Regions from separate parts of the Shewanella sp. W3-18-1 genome, predicted to be linked through region 2. Evidence: predicted binding sites of a transcription regulator. Region 2 holds the regulator's gene; the other holds the start of a gene.
The links. The regulator ArgR, encoded in region 2, controls arginine synthesis, uptake and breakdown. The targets are predictions, from matches to a motif close to ANTGAATANNTATTCANT.
Positions count from the first base shown of each region.

Region 1: the regulator ArgR is predicted to act here: its motif matches at 2,061-2,078, upstream of argC (N-acetyl-gamma-glutamyl-phosphate reductase).

Region 1 covers NC_008750.1:4,416,822-4,424,451, forward strand. The annotation lists gene SPUTW3181_RS20015 (ornithine carbamoyltransferase) at 1-19, opposite strand, end outside; gene argB (acetylglutamate kinase) at 32-814, opposite strand; gene argC (N-acetyl-gamma-glutamyl-phosphate reductase) at 846-1,826, opposite strand; gene ppc (phosphoenolpyruvate carboxylase) at 2,450-5,119, shown strand; gene SPUTW3181_RS20035 (DUF1439 domain-containing protein) at 5,119-5,664, shown strand; gene SPUTW3181_RS20040 (CinA family nicotinamide mononucleotide deamidase-related protein) at 5,755-7,029, opposite strand; rRNA gene rrf (5S ribosomal RNA) at 7,248-7,363, opposite strand; rRNA gene SPUTW3181_RS20050 (23S ribosomal RNA) at 7,544-7,630, opposite strand, start outside.
Region 2 covers NC_008750.1:798,888-806,517, forward strand. The annotation lists gene SPUTW3181_RS03725 (Dyp-type peroxidase) at 1-6, shown strand, start outside; gene SPUTW3181_RS03730 (LysR family transcriptional regulator) at 79-987, opposite strand; gene SPUTW3181_RS03735 (NAD(P)-dependent oxidoreductase) at 1,094-1,726, shown strand; gene argR (transcriptional regulator ArgR) at 1,858-2,328, opposite strand; gene mdh (malate dehydrogenase) at 2,612-3,547, shown strand; gene SPUTW3181_RS03750 (thiol-disulfide oxidoreductase DCC family protein) at 3,639-4,037, opposite strand; gene folM (dihydromonapterin reductase) at 4,305-5,024, shown strand; gene SPUTW3181_RS03760 (5-formyltetrahydrofolate cyclo-ligase) at 5,084-5,743, opposite strand; RNA gene ssrS (6S RNA) at 5,753-5,933, opposite strand; gene SPUTW3181_RS03765 (cell division protein ZapA) at 6,049-6,351, opposite strand; gene SPUTW3181_RS03770 (UPF0149 family protein) at 6,579-7,154, shown strand; gene ubiH (2-octaprenyl-6-methoxyphenyl hydroxylase) at 7,278-7,630, shown strand, end outside.

The DNA.
Region 1 (7,630 bases), 1.1 Mb from region 2:
TCGATAGTAAATGCTTCATAACCTACTCCACTTATGGTTGGATTTGTGTTCCTACGGCTTCACCTTTTGCTAATGCGATTAATTGGCTTGCATCACGCCACGAGGCAACTTGTACCGCCTGCCCCATCCACTGCGCGACTTCGAGCGCAGCTTCAACTTTGACCTTCATTCCTTTTTCGATCACACCTTGCTTAACAAGGTCTGCTATCTGCTTGCCATTTAAACTGTGGATGAGCTGGCCTTTACCATCGAGCACCCCAGAAACATCCGACAGTAGCACTAACTTGCCTCCTACTAACTTGGCTAGTGCCGTCGCCGCTTGGTCAGCATTGACGTTAAGCATTTGACCATCGTCCATCATGGCGATAGAGCTACAAATCGGCATCCAACCTTGCTCAAGGATAAACTTAAGATAAGTGCCATCCTTTGGCGTGACTTCGCCAACAAGGCCTAAACGCTCATCTTTAATCTTAGCCGAAACAGTATTGCCATCGGCAAGGCTCATGCCCACACTCACAATGCCAGCCTTAGTCGCTGCGCCTTGAAGGATTTTGTTCGAAGTGCCCGCAAGTGCGCCGGCAATAATCGGCATTTGCTCGGGCGGAGTCACCCGTAAACCTTCTAACTTGACGGTCTCCATACCGTTTGCTGCTAACTGCTCATCCACCAGACAGCCGCCGCCATGTACCATCAACACTTGCTGACCATTGGCTAACATAGCCGCAGCCGTATCCATCAATCGCGCCATCCCCATTTCACATTGCAGCAGCGCGCCGCCCACTTTAAGCACTAATACTGAGTTGTTTGTAGACATCTTGACGACTCTCTTAAATAAGGATGAACAATTAAAGGTTAAAATGAATCTTTATGCATTGCAGCGCTTGGCTGGCAGCACCTTTCATCAAGTTATCGATGGCACTGGCCACTACTAAGTAACCGCTATTCTCATCAAACTTCCAACCTAAGTGGCAGTTAGGTGTCAGCACCACGTCATCCACTTTCGGGAACTGATTGTGCTTCACGGTGACCAATGGCGCCTTGTCATACACGCTATAGGCCGCTGCCACATCGGCAGTCGTTGTGCCCGGTTTTAGCTGTACGGTAATGGTCGCTAAAATGCCACGTTTAAAGTTACCAAGGTGCGGTGTAAATATCACTTCTTGGCCAAGCTGAGTGGCGATCTCGGGTTGATGTCTGTGGCCTAATACACCGTAGGGTGTCAGGCTCACTTCACAAAAACTGGTGTGTAACTGCGCTTTACGGCCTGCACCTGTTACGCCACTCACCGCATTGATCACCGGATAAGCCGATGTCAGTAAACTCGCCAATGGTTTTAACGCTGTCAACGATGCAGTAGGGTAACAACCTGGCACGGCAATCATCTTAGTCGCAGCGATTTCTTTAGCATTCCATTCGGCAAGGCCATACACGGCTTTGGCTAAAACTTCAGGATATTCATGCTCAAAGCCATACCACTTAGGGTATTGCGCCACATCGCTGAAACGATATGCACCGCTTAAATCGAATACCGCCAAACCTTGTGCATAAAACCAGGCCGCTAAATGCAAGCTTACTGAATGCTCAGTCGCTAAGACCACGGCATCGGCTTCAGCAACGATTTTTGCCTTAGCTTCATCGGACAATGGCGACAGCGTTAATGCAATATGGCTATAGCTAGGGTACAAATCGGCTAAAGGTTTACCTTTATCTAAACTGTTTTCAGAAACATACAAACCCTGAATCGTCAGTTCTGCTTCTGCATGGATTAAAGCGGTCAGTTGCGCGCCTGTGTAACCACTGGCACCAATAATGGCAATATTTTTCATGTGTTTTGTCTTATTAACCGAATCAAAGAAACTTAAAGAATAGATGAATAGCGTACACGCAACCGCGTACATCTATGATGACAAGACTATCGTCGCAGGAAATCGTAATAGATTGTTATTTTATTCACTGTCAGGCTAATACTGTGCATCATGATATTCACTCTACAGGTCACAGGGGGGTGACTCATCTCAACTGATGGCTAGACTACCACAAAGATCTACTTATGCAATATATGTGAATATATATTTTTAATTTATTTTCATATTCCTTACTCTGCAGTGGATTTCATCGGTAAGTTCCTCATTCAGCTAACTCGTTAATAACTCAGTTATCTAGGTCTAATTTGCACCGAAACCAGTCCTTTTTATTAACAGCTAAGATACATGCTTGCAAAGCACAAAATGATGCACTTCATATTCACTTACGCTAATCATCACAAAATATTGCGTGACTTCGCATTTCTATTGAATATTCTTCATCGAATATCGTGATCGGTTGTATATCAGATAAGCCAGTCGTATAAGTTATAAGTTCTGCTGTTGACCATAGCCCCAAGTGATAGGTATTGTGCTAACGAGCTAAATGCACAGCGGATTTTTGTGTTTTTCTATTCGGAGTAACTATGTCAGTAAACGCGGCAGACAATATGACAGATATGTATGCGTCATTAAGATCGAACGTGAGTATGTTAGGCCAAATCCTTGGCGATACTATGCGAACCCATCTTGGGGACTCTTTTCTTGAGAAAGTTGAACAGATCCGTAAGCTTGCCAAAGACTCACGCAGAGGCGATCAAGCAGCCAGAGAGCAAATGCTCGAGTTACTCACGGCACTGCCAGACGAAGAATTAGTCCCTTTTGCAAAGGCATTCAATCAGTTCCTTAACTTAGCCAATTTATCTGAACAATTTCATACTATTAGTCGCAATTGTGACGAGCTTGTCTGCGTACCTGATCCAGTAGAACAACTCCTAGGTCGTATGCTCAATGGTCGGATTGATCAAACAAAGATGCTCGACTGTCTAAAAACACTGGATATTGATCTAGTGCTAACAGCGCACCCCACTGAAATATCCCGTCGCACCCTGATCCAAAAGTATGCAGCCATCGTCGACTGCCTAACAGAGCAAGAAAACGACCAACTGTCGGATAGGGAACGTCAACAGATCAATCTGCGCCTGCGCCAATTAATCGCGCAAATATGGCACACCAATGAGATCCGCCGTGAGCGCCCAACACCTGTGGATGAAGCCCGCTGGGGATTATCCACCATTGAAGAGTCACTCTGGCATGCGGTGCCTGACTTCTTAAGACAACTTAACGACCAAGTGCAGCAACGTACAGGGCAGCAATTACCGATTGATATCGCACCAGTGCGCTTTTCAAGCTGGATGGGCGGCGATCGCGACGGCAACCCCTTTGTTACCTCAAAAGTCACCCAAGAGGTGCTCGATCGTAACCGCCATGCCGCCGCCAGACTATTCTTAAAAGATATCGTGCTGCTGGTCGGTGAACTGTCGATGGAAGAAGCCAATGATGAGTTAAAGGCTTATACCAACAATAACTGCGAGCCCTATCGCCATGTATTACGCTCACTTCGTCAAAGGCTGCGCGATACCATAGATTATTTAAATGCACGCATCGAAGGCCACAATCCTGAAGTCGATAAGTCGAGCCTGATCTGGCAAGAAAGCGATCTCAAAGTACCGTTAGAAATGCTTTATAAGAGTTTAACCGACTGTGGCATGCGCTTAATCGCCAACGGTTTATTGCTCGATATTCTCCGTCGCCTCGCTTGCTTTGGCATTCACATGCTCAGACTCGACATTCGCCAAGACGCTAGCCGTCATAGCGATGTGCTCGCCGAGTTAACTCGTTACCTCGGCATGGGTGATTTCAATCATTGGGATGAAACCGAGAAACAAGCCTTCCTATTACGCGAACTCAGCAACCGTCGTCCACTGATCCCAAGTAACTGGCAACCCTCGGCCGATGTGGCCGAAGTGCTTAATACCTGTCGTTTGATTGCTAAACATCCGGCCAAAGCACTCGGATCCTATGTGATTTCGATGGCGGGTAAACCATCAGATGTCTTAACGGTTTTACTGTTACTCAAAGAAACGGGCTGTTCGCACCCAATGCGCGTGGTACCGCTATTTGAAACCTTAAGCGACTTAAACAATGCTGCGGCATGTATTACTGATTTGCTCGATATCGACTGGTATCGTGGTTACACAAAAGGCATGCAAGAGGTCATGATTGGTTACTCTGACTCAGCCAAAGATGCTGGCGTCATGGCGGCAGCTTGGGCTCAGTATCGTGCCCAAGAACAATTGGTCGCGGTTTGTAAACAAGCGGGTGTCAAGCTCACACTATTCCATGGCCGTGGCGGCAGCATTGGTCGCGGGGGTGGTCCAGCACACAAAGCGATTCTATCCCAACCTCCGGGGTCGGTAGATGGCCGTATTCGTGTCACTGAGCAGGGCGAAATGATCCGCTTCAAGTTTGGCTTGCCAAAACTCGCGGTTCAAAGCTTAGCCTTATATACCTCTGCCGTATTGGAAGCAACCCTGCTACCACCGCCAGAGCCTAAACAAGAATGGCGCAATTGCATGCAACGCATCGCTGAAGAATCCGTGGGTGCATACCGTGGTATAGTGCGAGATGAACCGGATTTCGTGGCTTATTTCCGCGCGGCAACGCCAGAAGTGGAATTAGGAAAACTGCCACTTGGCAGCCGCCCAGCTAAACGTCGTGTCGATGGTGGGATTGAAAGCCTACGGGCCATTCCGTGGATTTTTGCTTGGTCGCAAAACCGCTTGATGTTACCTGCATGGCTTGGCGCCGGTGAAGCACTTCAAGCCGCCAGTGAACGCGGTGAAATGGGTTTACTGCAAGATATGGAGCGGGAATGGCCCTTCTTCAGCACTCGCATTTCAATGCTAGAAATGGTCTACGCCAAGGCGGAACCTAATTTAGCCCGCTACTACGAAACCTGTTTAGTACCGAAAGACTTGCATCATTTAGGCGAAACCTTGCGCCAACGCTTAGATCTGGGCATTAAAGTCGTGCTTGAACTGACAAAATCAGATAGCTTAATGGCGCATACGCCGTGGAATCGCGAGTCTGTTAAGCTGCGAAATCCGTATATCGATCCATTAAACTTCTTACAAACCGAGCTATTAGCGCGGACACGTAAGGAAACAACCGAAACTCCCGCGTCTGAACATGTACAGTTAGCGCTAATGCTGACCATTGCAGGTGTGGCAGCGGGAATGAGAAACACTGGTTAATGAAAAAACTTTCCCGCACGATTTGCTTGGGACTGACTGTACTGCTTGGCGGCTGCGTCTCGCAGTACAGTATCAGCGAGCACGAAATGGAGCAGTACCTCAGTAAAGAGATCCATTTTGAGATTAAACAAGGCAATCAATTCGTTGGCGCAGAAGTGCGCATTAACGACATCAGTGTCAAGCTAGGAGCAAAACCTGACACTATGAGCGTAAGTGCCGCGACTCAAGTATCAATTAAGAATCCGATCTTTCCATTAAGTGCCAAACTCACAACAACTTTCGAAGCCAAGCCTTGGTATGACAGCGCAACGCACAGTGTCTATCTGCGCCAGCTCGAATTAGTCAAAGTGGAATCAACGCCCAAGGATATTGAAAAAGCGATCAGCAGTGCCACACCTCAGGTGATGAGTTATCTAAGGCAATTCTTAGAAAGCCAGCCAGTCTATGTGCTTGATACTAATGATAGTAACCAAGCACTAATGGCAAAAATGACCGAAAGCATTCAAGTTGCCCCTGGCAAATTAGTGCTTAAGTTCACGAAATAATCTGCCATTTTTGTATCTCTGTAGAAGTTAAAATGCTCCCTCGGGAGCATTTTTGTTAATACATTTAGACTGACTTAAGTCTGTAAAAAGTTACTTGCTGAAGCGTCCAATCGACTGATAATCGACAATTACTGCTTCAGCTAAAAGCTCACGTCTTAACATATCGTAGGCCACTGCAGCACTTAAACTGCGCACGAGATCCCGCGAACGTCTAGGTAATTTGATCATCTGACTATAAACTCCATTACGGGTTGCTAGTGCAATGGCAACTGTACCGACTGGTTTATCTTCCGTACCACCATCAGGCCCTGCGATACCACTGGTAGCTAAGGCAAAATCACTATCTAAAATAGCACGTGCACCCTTCGCCATTTCCTCAACCGTTGGAATCGACACGGCACCGTGATCGTCTAAAGTCGCCGGATTAACGCCTAAGACTCGCACCTTGGACTCGTTACTGTAAGTCACTAAACCGTGATGTAAGTAGGATGAACTGCCCGCAAAGTCCACTAATTGACTGGTAATCATCCCGCCAGTGCAAGACTCAGCGACACTGAGCGTCAATCCAGAATTCAGCAGCCTAGAATGGATTTCTTCAGCAAGCGTCGCTTTATCTTCGGCTACAACCGCAGTACCCAGTACCATTTTGACATGCCCTGTTACTCGTGGCAGCAACACAATCGCCTTCTCGCCGCGGGCAAAGATCTTAATTTCAATATGCGGCATAGAGGAGCGATAGCCAATCGTAATCCCCTCGGGTAACTCCAATGGCTCAATTTTATCGGCAAGGGCTGACTCACCTTGGCCAATTGTCAGCAGTTTTTTAAGCGCCACCTTAGCGTCGAGATTAAACTCATCACGAATAAAGGGAATAAACTGCTCTTTAACCATATGCTTCAGTTCAAATGGCACGCCTGGCGTAAAGAACAGCCAAGCGCGATTTAACTTAACCCTAAATCCACAGGCCGTCCCAACGGGGTTATCCACCATAACAGCAGATTCAGGCAGCATCGCCTGCTTTAAATTACTGACGGGCATCTCACGATTATTGCGGGTAAACCAATCTTCTAACTGTTGGCGCCACTCGATATTCTCAACTAAGGACTCTCCCTTAGCCTTGGCCATCGCCTCAGCGGACATATCATCGCTTGTCGGCCCTAAGCCACCATTGACTAGGATCACATCGGCATGCAAGCTGCGCTCTTGGAAAACCGCAATTAAGTCCTCAAGGCGATCGCCCACAGTAACTCGTCTTTGGATCTCAATGCCATGCTCCATCATAGTGCTGGCAAACCAGGCCGCATTGGTATCAACAATCTGACCCGATAGCACCTCTTCCCCAGTACAAATCATCTCTAACTTCATCTCAAATCCTTATCTACCCCAACAAATTAAAACATAAGGTAAGTAACCGCTTAACTAATAGCAATACCTAGGGTAAAACCAGCGTTAAGATAGGTGTAGAAAAATCTGAGCACTATCAGGATAATGATGGGCAAACTGAATAAAATTTGATAAATGACAGATGCAAAAAAGCCAGCTTATTCAGCTGGCTTGGTTACATCTTTACAAGATAATTAGGCGCTTGGCGATGACCTACTCTCACATGGGGAGACCCCACACTACCATCGGCGCGATTGCGTTTCACTTCTGAGTTCGAGATGGGATCAGGTGGTTCCACAATGCTATTGTCACCAAGCAAAAAATTGTCCGGAACAATTTTTAACGCGCTTTAGCGCGGCCCGTTAGGGTCAACTACATGGATGTAGTTGATAAATTCTTATTCCAGTGAATTCGGAAAACTGATTTCTTTGAGTCCACACTTCATTAAGTGTTTATATTCTGTCTAAGGCTTCTTTGTAAAACCCATCTGGGTTGTATGGTTAAGCCTCTCGAGTCATTAGTACATGTTAGCTCAACGCCTCACAACGCTTACACACCATGCCTATCAACGTCCTAGTCTCGA
Region 2 (7,630 bases):
GAATAAGCCTTCTCACGCGATTTAAGCAAATACGAATAAAACGCACTGATGCTCAAGCATTAAGTGCGTTTTTTGTGTTTAAATCAGATGGGCGGGTGTCCATTTCTTGATATCGAGTTGCCACTGCTGAGCGGTGAAATCGATAAACGCTCTGACTAACATCTGCTGATAACTTCGGGATAAATAGACGGCCCATAGAGTTTGGCCTGGAGTCGTAAAGTCGGGTAAAACTTCCTGAAGTTGGCCACTGGCAAGGTACTGATTGGCCAAGTCACAGGGGAGACGTACAATGCCGTGCCCCCTCAGTGCTGCGCTAACCAATACCCCCATATCGTTGGCTTTGAGGTTACCAGTGACTTTGATGACTTCACTTTGTTTTTCTTTTAGAAAATGCCAACTGTGCTGCGCCGTGTGGACAAGGCAATTATGTGCTAGTAAATCAATTGGTTCGTTTAAGGGGCTTGTATTAGCAAGATAAGTTGGTGCAGCGCAAACCACTGCATCTATCATCATTAAACGCCGCGCAATCAAATTCTCATCGGGCTGTTCGGTGTATCGCAGTGCCACATCAACCCGTTCATCGACCAATTGGGCAAAACTGTCTGACATGGCCAGTTGGATATTGACCTTAGGGTGTAGTTTGATAAAGCGATCGACAACATCAAACAGACTGTGCTGCCCCAGCCCTATGGGGGTTGCGATTCTGATGCTTCCAACAAGTTCAGTATTATGACTATGTGCACGGCTCTCCATTGCGGCAACTTCACTGAGCAAGCGCTGGCAATACTGCAAGGTCTCTTCCCCCTGTAGCGTTAGGCTTACGCTACGGGTCGTTCGGTGTAATAAGCGTAAATTGAGCCATTGCTCAATTTCTTGAATATGACGCGAAACCTGTAGTCGACTTAGGTCGAGGTGTTGGGCGGCCTTAGTAAAGCTTCCACAGTTTGCCACCTCGACAAAACTGCGTATTGCGGCAATCTTATCCATATTAGTATCCCAATCTGAAACAATCTTGCTCATTTATCGATATTTATCACGTGAAATATCCCAAGTAAACTGAATCCAATGTAAACCATCTGAATAAGGTAACAAAATGAAAATCGCAATTTTAGGTGCAACAGGTTGGATTGGTGGTGCAATTTTAAAAGAAGCACTAAGCCGAGGGCATGAAGTCACCGCACTGGTTCGTGATCCAAGTAAATTACCAACAACGAATGCGGCAGTGCGTACCGTGGATTTAAATCAGCCACTTGTTGCTGATAGCTTTACCAATCAGGATGTCGTGATCGCCGCGATCGGTGGCCGTGCCGCACAAAACCACGAAATAGTGGCGGGAACAGCCACTCATTTATTAGCAATATTGCCTAAGGCCAAAGTGCCGCGTTTATTATGGGTGGGTGGTGCAGGGAGTTTAGAAGTCGCACCGGGTGTAACTTTAGTATCAACCCCTGATTTTCCCGAAGCTTACAAGAGCGAAGCATTAGCGGCGGTTGAAGCATTAAAGGTGTTTAGAGAAGCCAATACAACGGTCAATTGGACATTTGTTAGCCCTGCCGCTGAGATTTACCCAGGAGAGAGTGAGGGCCCCTATCGTGTTGGTGGCGACAGTTTTTTTACCGATGCCAATGGTCAAAGCCGTATTTCGGTCACTGATTACGCCAAAGCCATGCTAGATGAGGCTGAAAAGGGCACTCACCCAAACCAACGCATCAGTGTGGCTTATTGATATGACGATGGTGAGTTAGATACTGTGCTGGAATGTGTAACGTAATAGGGACAGTAGACATATAACTGCACCGTTATGTACTTAAAAATGCACAGGTAAAATAAAACAGGTCAGCGAACTGACCTGTTTTTTTATTCTGCATAATTGAATAAAGATTTGATCGTTTCTAAGGTATCGGCGATATCTTGGATACTCGATGGACAAATAAAGATAGTGTCATCACCAGCAATCGTCCCCAAAATCCCTTCAGGTTTACCGATTGAGTCCAATAAACGAGCAATTAACTGTGCAGCACCCGGACTGGTACGTACAACTATCATAGCTTGGTTGTGGTCAACATCGAGTACCAAATTCTTTAAGGGGCTTCCCGCAGTGGGGACACCTAACTCGGCTGGTAAGCAATACACCATTTCTTGCTTAGCGTTACGAGTCCGCACAGCACCGAACTTGCTGAGCATCCGCGATACTTTTGATTGGTTGATGTTGCCAAAGCCTTCTGCTTGCAAGGCGGCGACGATTTCACTTTGAGAGCCAAAGCGCTCTTCTTTTAAAATCGACTTAAAAATTCTAACAAGGTCATCCTGATTCTTGGTCGTTTGCATAATGTTATTATTCGTTATTCAAAAAAACAGGCCCATTTTGAATATTTTTAGAAAAATTGTCAACAAATAACCAGATTGGTTGAATAAAAATTCACTTGTTAAGTGGGGTTATGCTTATGTTTCGCACTTTAATGCATAGAATAGAGTGATTGTTCTACTTTATTCCGTAATTCTTTTCTCCCACGACTAAGGGATAATTGAAATTGTTGTGACATTCCAGTAATGTGACGCCAACGGAAACTAGATCCATGTCACACATATCCGAGAAATAACGGAGATAACTATGAAAGTTGCTGTACTTGGTGCTGCTGGTGGTATCGGCCAGGCTCTTGCCCTACTGTTAAAAACTCAATTGCCTGCGGGTTCTAAACTGTCTCTATACGATATCGCACCGGTGACTCCGGGTGTTGCGGTTGACTTGAGCCATATTCCAACTGCGGTTGAGATCAAAGGTTTTGCTGGTGAAGATCCAACGCCTGCCCTCGTGGGCGCTGACGTTGTACTCATTTCTGCAGGTGTTGCACGTAAGCCTGGTATGGATCGTTCAGATCTGTTCAATATCAACGCGGGCATTGTTCGCAATCTGATTGAAAAAGTGGCTGCGACTTGTCCAAAAGCACTTGTTGGTATCATTACTAACCCTGTGAATACGACAGTTGCTATCGCTGCTGAAGTGATGAAAAAAGCAGGTGTTTACGATAAGAACCGTCTATTCGGTGTGACCACTCTGGACGTTATCCGTTCTGAAACTTTCATCGCTGAATTAAAAGGCTTAAACGTTGCTGACGTTAAAATCAACGTGATCGGCGGCCACAGCGGTGTGACCATTCTGCCATTACTGTCTCAAGTTGAAGGCGTGACTTTCTCCGATGAAGAAGTCGCTTCTTTAACTAAACGCATTCAAAACGCGGGTACTGAAGTGGTTGAAGCTAAAGCAGGTGGCGGAAGCGCGACTCTGTCTATGGGCCAAGCGGCTTGCCGTTTCGGTATGTCTCTGGTTCGTGGTCTGCAAGGCGAAGCGAATGTCGTTGAATGTGCCTACGTTGATGGCGGCAGCGAACACGCTGAATTCTTCGCACAACCTGTGCTATTAGGCAAAAACGGTATCGAAAAAGTACTGCCTTACGGTGAAGTGAGTGCATTTGAAGCTAACGCCCGTGATTCTATGTTAGATACGCTGAAAGGCGATATCAAACTAGGCGTTGATTTCGTTAAATAATCTTTTTAGATTGTGACGAATGAATAACGGAGCCATTGCGCTCCGTTTTTTTATGCCTACATTTTACACTTTCTCAAGCTAATTCAGTCGATCAGCGGCGCTTAGTGGGAATTTGGCAGTTATCATCGCAGCGGGCTTTGCCCGTCAGTAAATAGGAGATGCGGTATCTGTGCTTTGCGAATCTGAGGTAGCACCAATCAGCAATGGGTTTGATCACAGGCAAACGTAATAGCTGGATCCAAGCGCGCGTGCCTGTGAGCGCCCACGCTTTACAAGTGACATCTAACCCGAGTAACACTTCGCCCGTTGCGGTTTCGCCATGGAGTATGGTATTAGCAAAGTCTTTATCGATATGGCTGAAACGCTCGCTAAAGTCGGGTGCATTTAAATCCTCTAGCGTAATTAAGTTCTTGGGATCGCGTGCTTTCAGTTGACGCATTTCGGCGCTACATAATGGACAATTACCATCGTAAAAAATCCGCAGTTCCATTGGGTTTACCTCTGATGACGTGATCACAATACTTGGTCTAAGTTCTCGGCTTGAGAACTTAAGGCTCAGTTTTCTTTTACCCTATACGCAGCATAAAGGGTTTTAGATCGAAGCGATTGTAGAACAGATCAGCATCTCATTTGGCTTTTTGTTAGGTTAAATTCAAATGAGTGCAGTAACATCTTGGTTATTCATCAGTTTAACTTGATTGCTGATTTTTAAGTGAACAAGGTAAAGCCTGACAAATAACGACTCAAAAGGATAGGTATGACATCTCCCATCATCATCACAGGCGTGGGTAAACGCATAGGTTACGCCTTAGCCAAACATCTTCTTGCCCAAGGTCATAGTGTGATTGGCACCTATCGTAGCCATTATCCGAGTATTGATAAGCTGCGGGTTTTGGGCGCGACTATAATCCAATGTGACTTTTACGACAATGTTCAGGTACAAGGCTTAATTGATCAATTGAGCCAGTATCCAAAGATCCGCGCCATTATCCATAACGCCTCGGATTGGTTGGCGGATAGCAGTCAAACCTATACTGCCAGCGAAGTGATACAGCGGATGATGCAGGTGCACGTAAGCGTACCTTATCAATTGAATTTGGCGTTAGCATCGCAGTTGCAAGCAGGTGCAGAAGAGGAGATTGGTGCCAGCGATATCATCCATATCACCGACTATGTGGCCGAAAAGGGCAGTGCTAAACATATCGCTTATGCCGGCAGTAAAGCGGCGCTACATAATTTAACTTTGTCCTTTGCGGCTAAATTCGCCCCCGAAGTGAAAGTCAATTCGATTGCGCCAGCGATGATCCTATTTAATCAAGGCGATGATGAAGCCTATCAGCAAAAAACCTTAGCTAAAGCACTACTGCCAAAAGAGGCGGGGAATGAAGAGATTATCGATTTAGTGGAATATCTGCTAAATAGCCGCTATGTCACGGGGCGCAGCCATCATGTCGATGGTGGTCGGCATTTAAGGTAAAAAAGAATCTAGATTTTAGGTCCTAGGCCCTAGAATCTAATTACCTAGCACTTTCTTTTTTAAAACGTCAGCACACGACTTGGGGTGATGATAATAGGTAAAGGTACATCCCAATGCTCGCAGGGCAAACTCGCAACTTGCTGACAATCATGGGCGTAACCCATAGGCAAAGGTTTACCTTTAAGCTGCCAGTTTGCCAGCGTCCTATCGTAATAGCCGCCGCCCATGCCCATACGATTTCCCATTAAATCAAAAGCCACTAAGGGCGTGATAACCACATCTAGCGCTGTCACGGGGATAATGGCGCGCACATCTAACTTAGGTTCTAAGATGCCGAATTGATTGGGTTGCATCAGGGTATCTGCGGTGTAATGCAAGAATAACAATTGTCCGGCATTAAAGGGATGCAGCCTTGGGAGATAGGTGTTTATGCCCAATTGCCATAGTGCATGGATCAACGGTGGTGTAGCAAGTTCGCCATCGTGAGTTAAATACAAGGCCACATGCTGTGCTTTTTTAGCCTGCAATTCATTGAGCATTTTCTGGCTGGCACAGAGACTTGCTTTGTTTTGCTCTGTTGCGGACAGGGCATTACGGGCTGCTCGGATAGTTTTGCGTAACTGATTGCGGCTTGCTTTTAAATGGATTGCAGCATCATCGGCAAGGTGTGCCGTTTTGTTTTGGACGCTGAAATAAGAAAGTTTGGCTGATGTAGACATAGAATTAAGATGCTCCCCAGAATGCCGCTACCGGTGTAGCCCTTGAACCGTAGGTTCAAGGCGGGTAAATGATTACTTCCTAAGGCTTCTCGGTACGAGCCGAGCATGCTCAATGTCAGTAAAGCATTCACCCTGAGATCAAAATTATCGGCACAGGGACATTACCAGTTGGCCTGCACCCCAGGGAGCAAAAACGGTATCGAATCGTTAAACATTGCCCTAAGAGTATAGGTCAGTTTAACTATTCACTGTACAACTCTTGTCTGAAATTGAGTGGCTAAATAACCAAGTTGCACAGTTTAAATCTATTTAGTTGAACGCTCAACTAAGGCATTCTCGAGGGTTGACTGCAACAGACTAATGCGGTCATCCATTTGTTTCATATAATCTTTATTTTTTTGCTTTTCTTGGAACAACTCGTGTCCAATATTCAGCGCCGCCATAATAGCAATTTCTTCACGGCTTAAACTATTAGTGCGATTTTTCAGAGAGGTAAGCTGTTGCTCAACCCCAGTTGCCACTATACGCAAGGCATCCTCTTGCCCTTTAGGACAAGCGATAGAGTAGGTGCGCCCAAGCAGGGTGATTTCAACTGCACTATTACTCATGTTGCGGATGATCCTTTTATTGGCATCGATAGGCCGGACTATATAGGGCTGATCTTAAAAGTGCAAGGTAAGCTGCAAATGGATTGTGTATTCACCGTTGTGTTTGCTGCTTGTGTGAGCAGTTGCCAAAAATCTACTGGTGATTTTGGCATAAACAGGATTCAGTATTGGTTCAAGTCTTTATCTCTGCTAGCATTGCTGCTGGAAAATTCTTATTGGAATCTGATATGGCTACCCCTCCTTCGTTACGCATCGAGAGCTTAAAAATAGCCTTAGATGCGGCTGAAATTGGTCAGCATCCCGTGGAAGTTCACGGTGCCCTCGTGGGTTTAATCTGCGGTGGCGTAGAGCAAACCGGCGATATGTGGATTAAGCCCTTATTCGACTTGATGAACGATGGTCAACCACTGCCTGCGCAGTTACATCAATTAGTGTGTGAGTTATTCCAAGATTCGGTTGCGCGTTTAGTGGACTTTGAATTTGGTTTTACTCCTTTACTACCCGAAGAGGAAGAACCGCTCAGTAAACGTGTAGAGGCGCTATCCCTTTGGGCACAAAGTTTCTTAACGGGTATTGCTATTATTCAGCCAAAACTTAATCAGGCCTCAGTTGAAGTGCGTGAAGTGATTAAGGATTTAGCCGAAATAGCCCAAGTAGAATTTGATGTCGTTGATGATGAAGAGTCTGAAACTGCCTATATCGAGTTGCTGGAGTTTGTGCGAATCGCCGCCATTATGTGTTATTCGGAATTCGGCCCAGAGATCCCGCACGGTGAGGATGACGACACCGCTGTTGTTCACTAATGCCTGACGAGTGAACTAATTTGATGTAAAAAGGTTGATACGCTTCCCCAACATTTGCAGATTCAGCCTTTTAGTACATGGTTCTACTTTTTAGGATCATGCCATAGCTTGAATGAGATCCCCATGACGGTAACGAATCACATGGATACTTCAGTTCAAAACGTCGACATCGCGATTGTAGGCGGTGCCATGGCGGGGGCAATCTTGGCGTTGGCACTCGCGCGCCTTTCCCACACAACAGCCCCACTTTCTGTTGCCTTAGTTGAGGCACACCTTCCCGATAAGCAACACCCCGGATTCGATGCCCGCTCTATTGCCATTGCCCATGGTTCTGTCTTTGAATTATCCCGCTTAGGTTTATGGCAAAAGCTCGCCCATTTGGGCACGGCGATTGAAAATATCCATGTGTCGGATCGCGGCCATTTTGGTATGACAGAGTTAAATGCGGCACAGTTTCATTTAGATGCCCTAGGCCA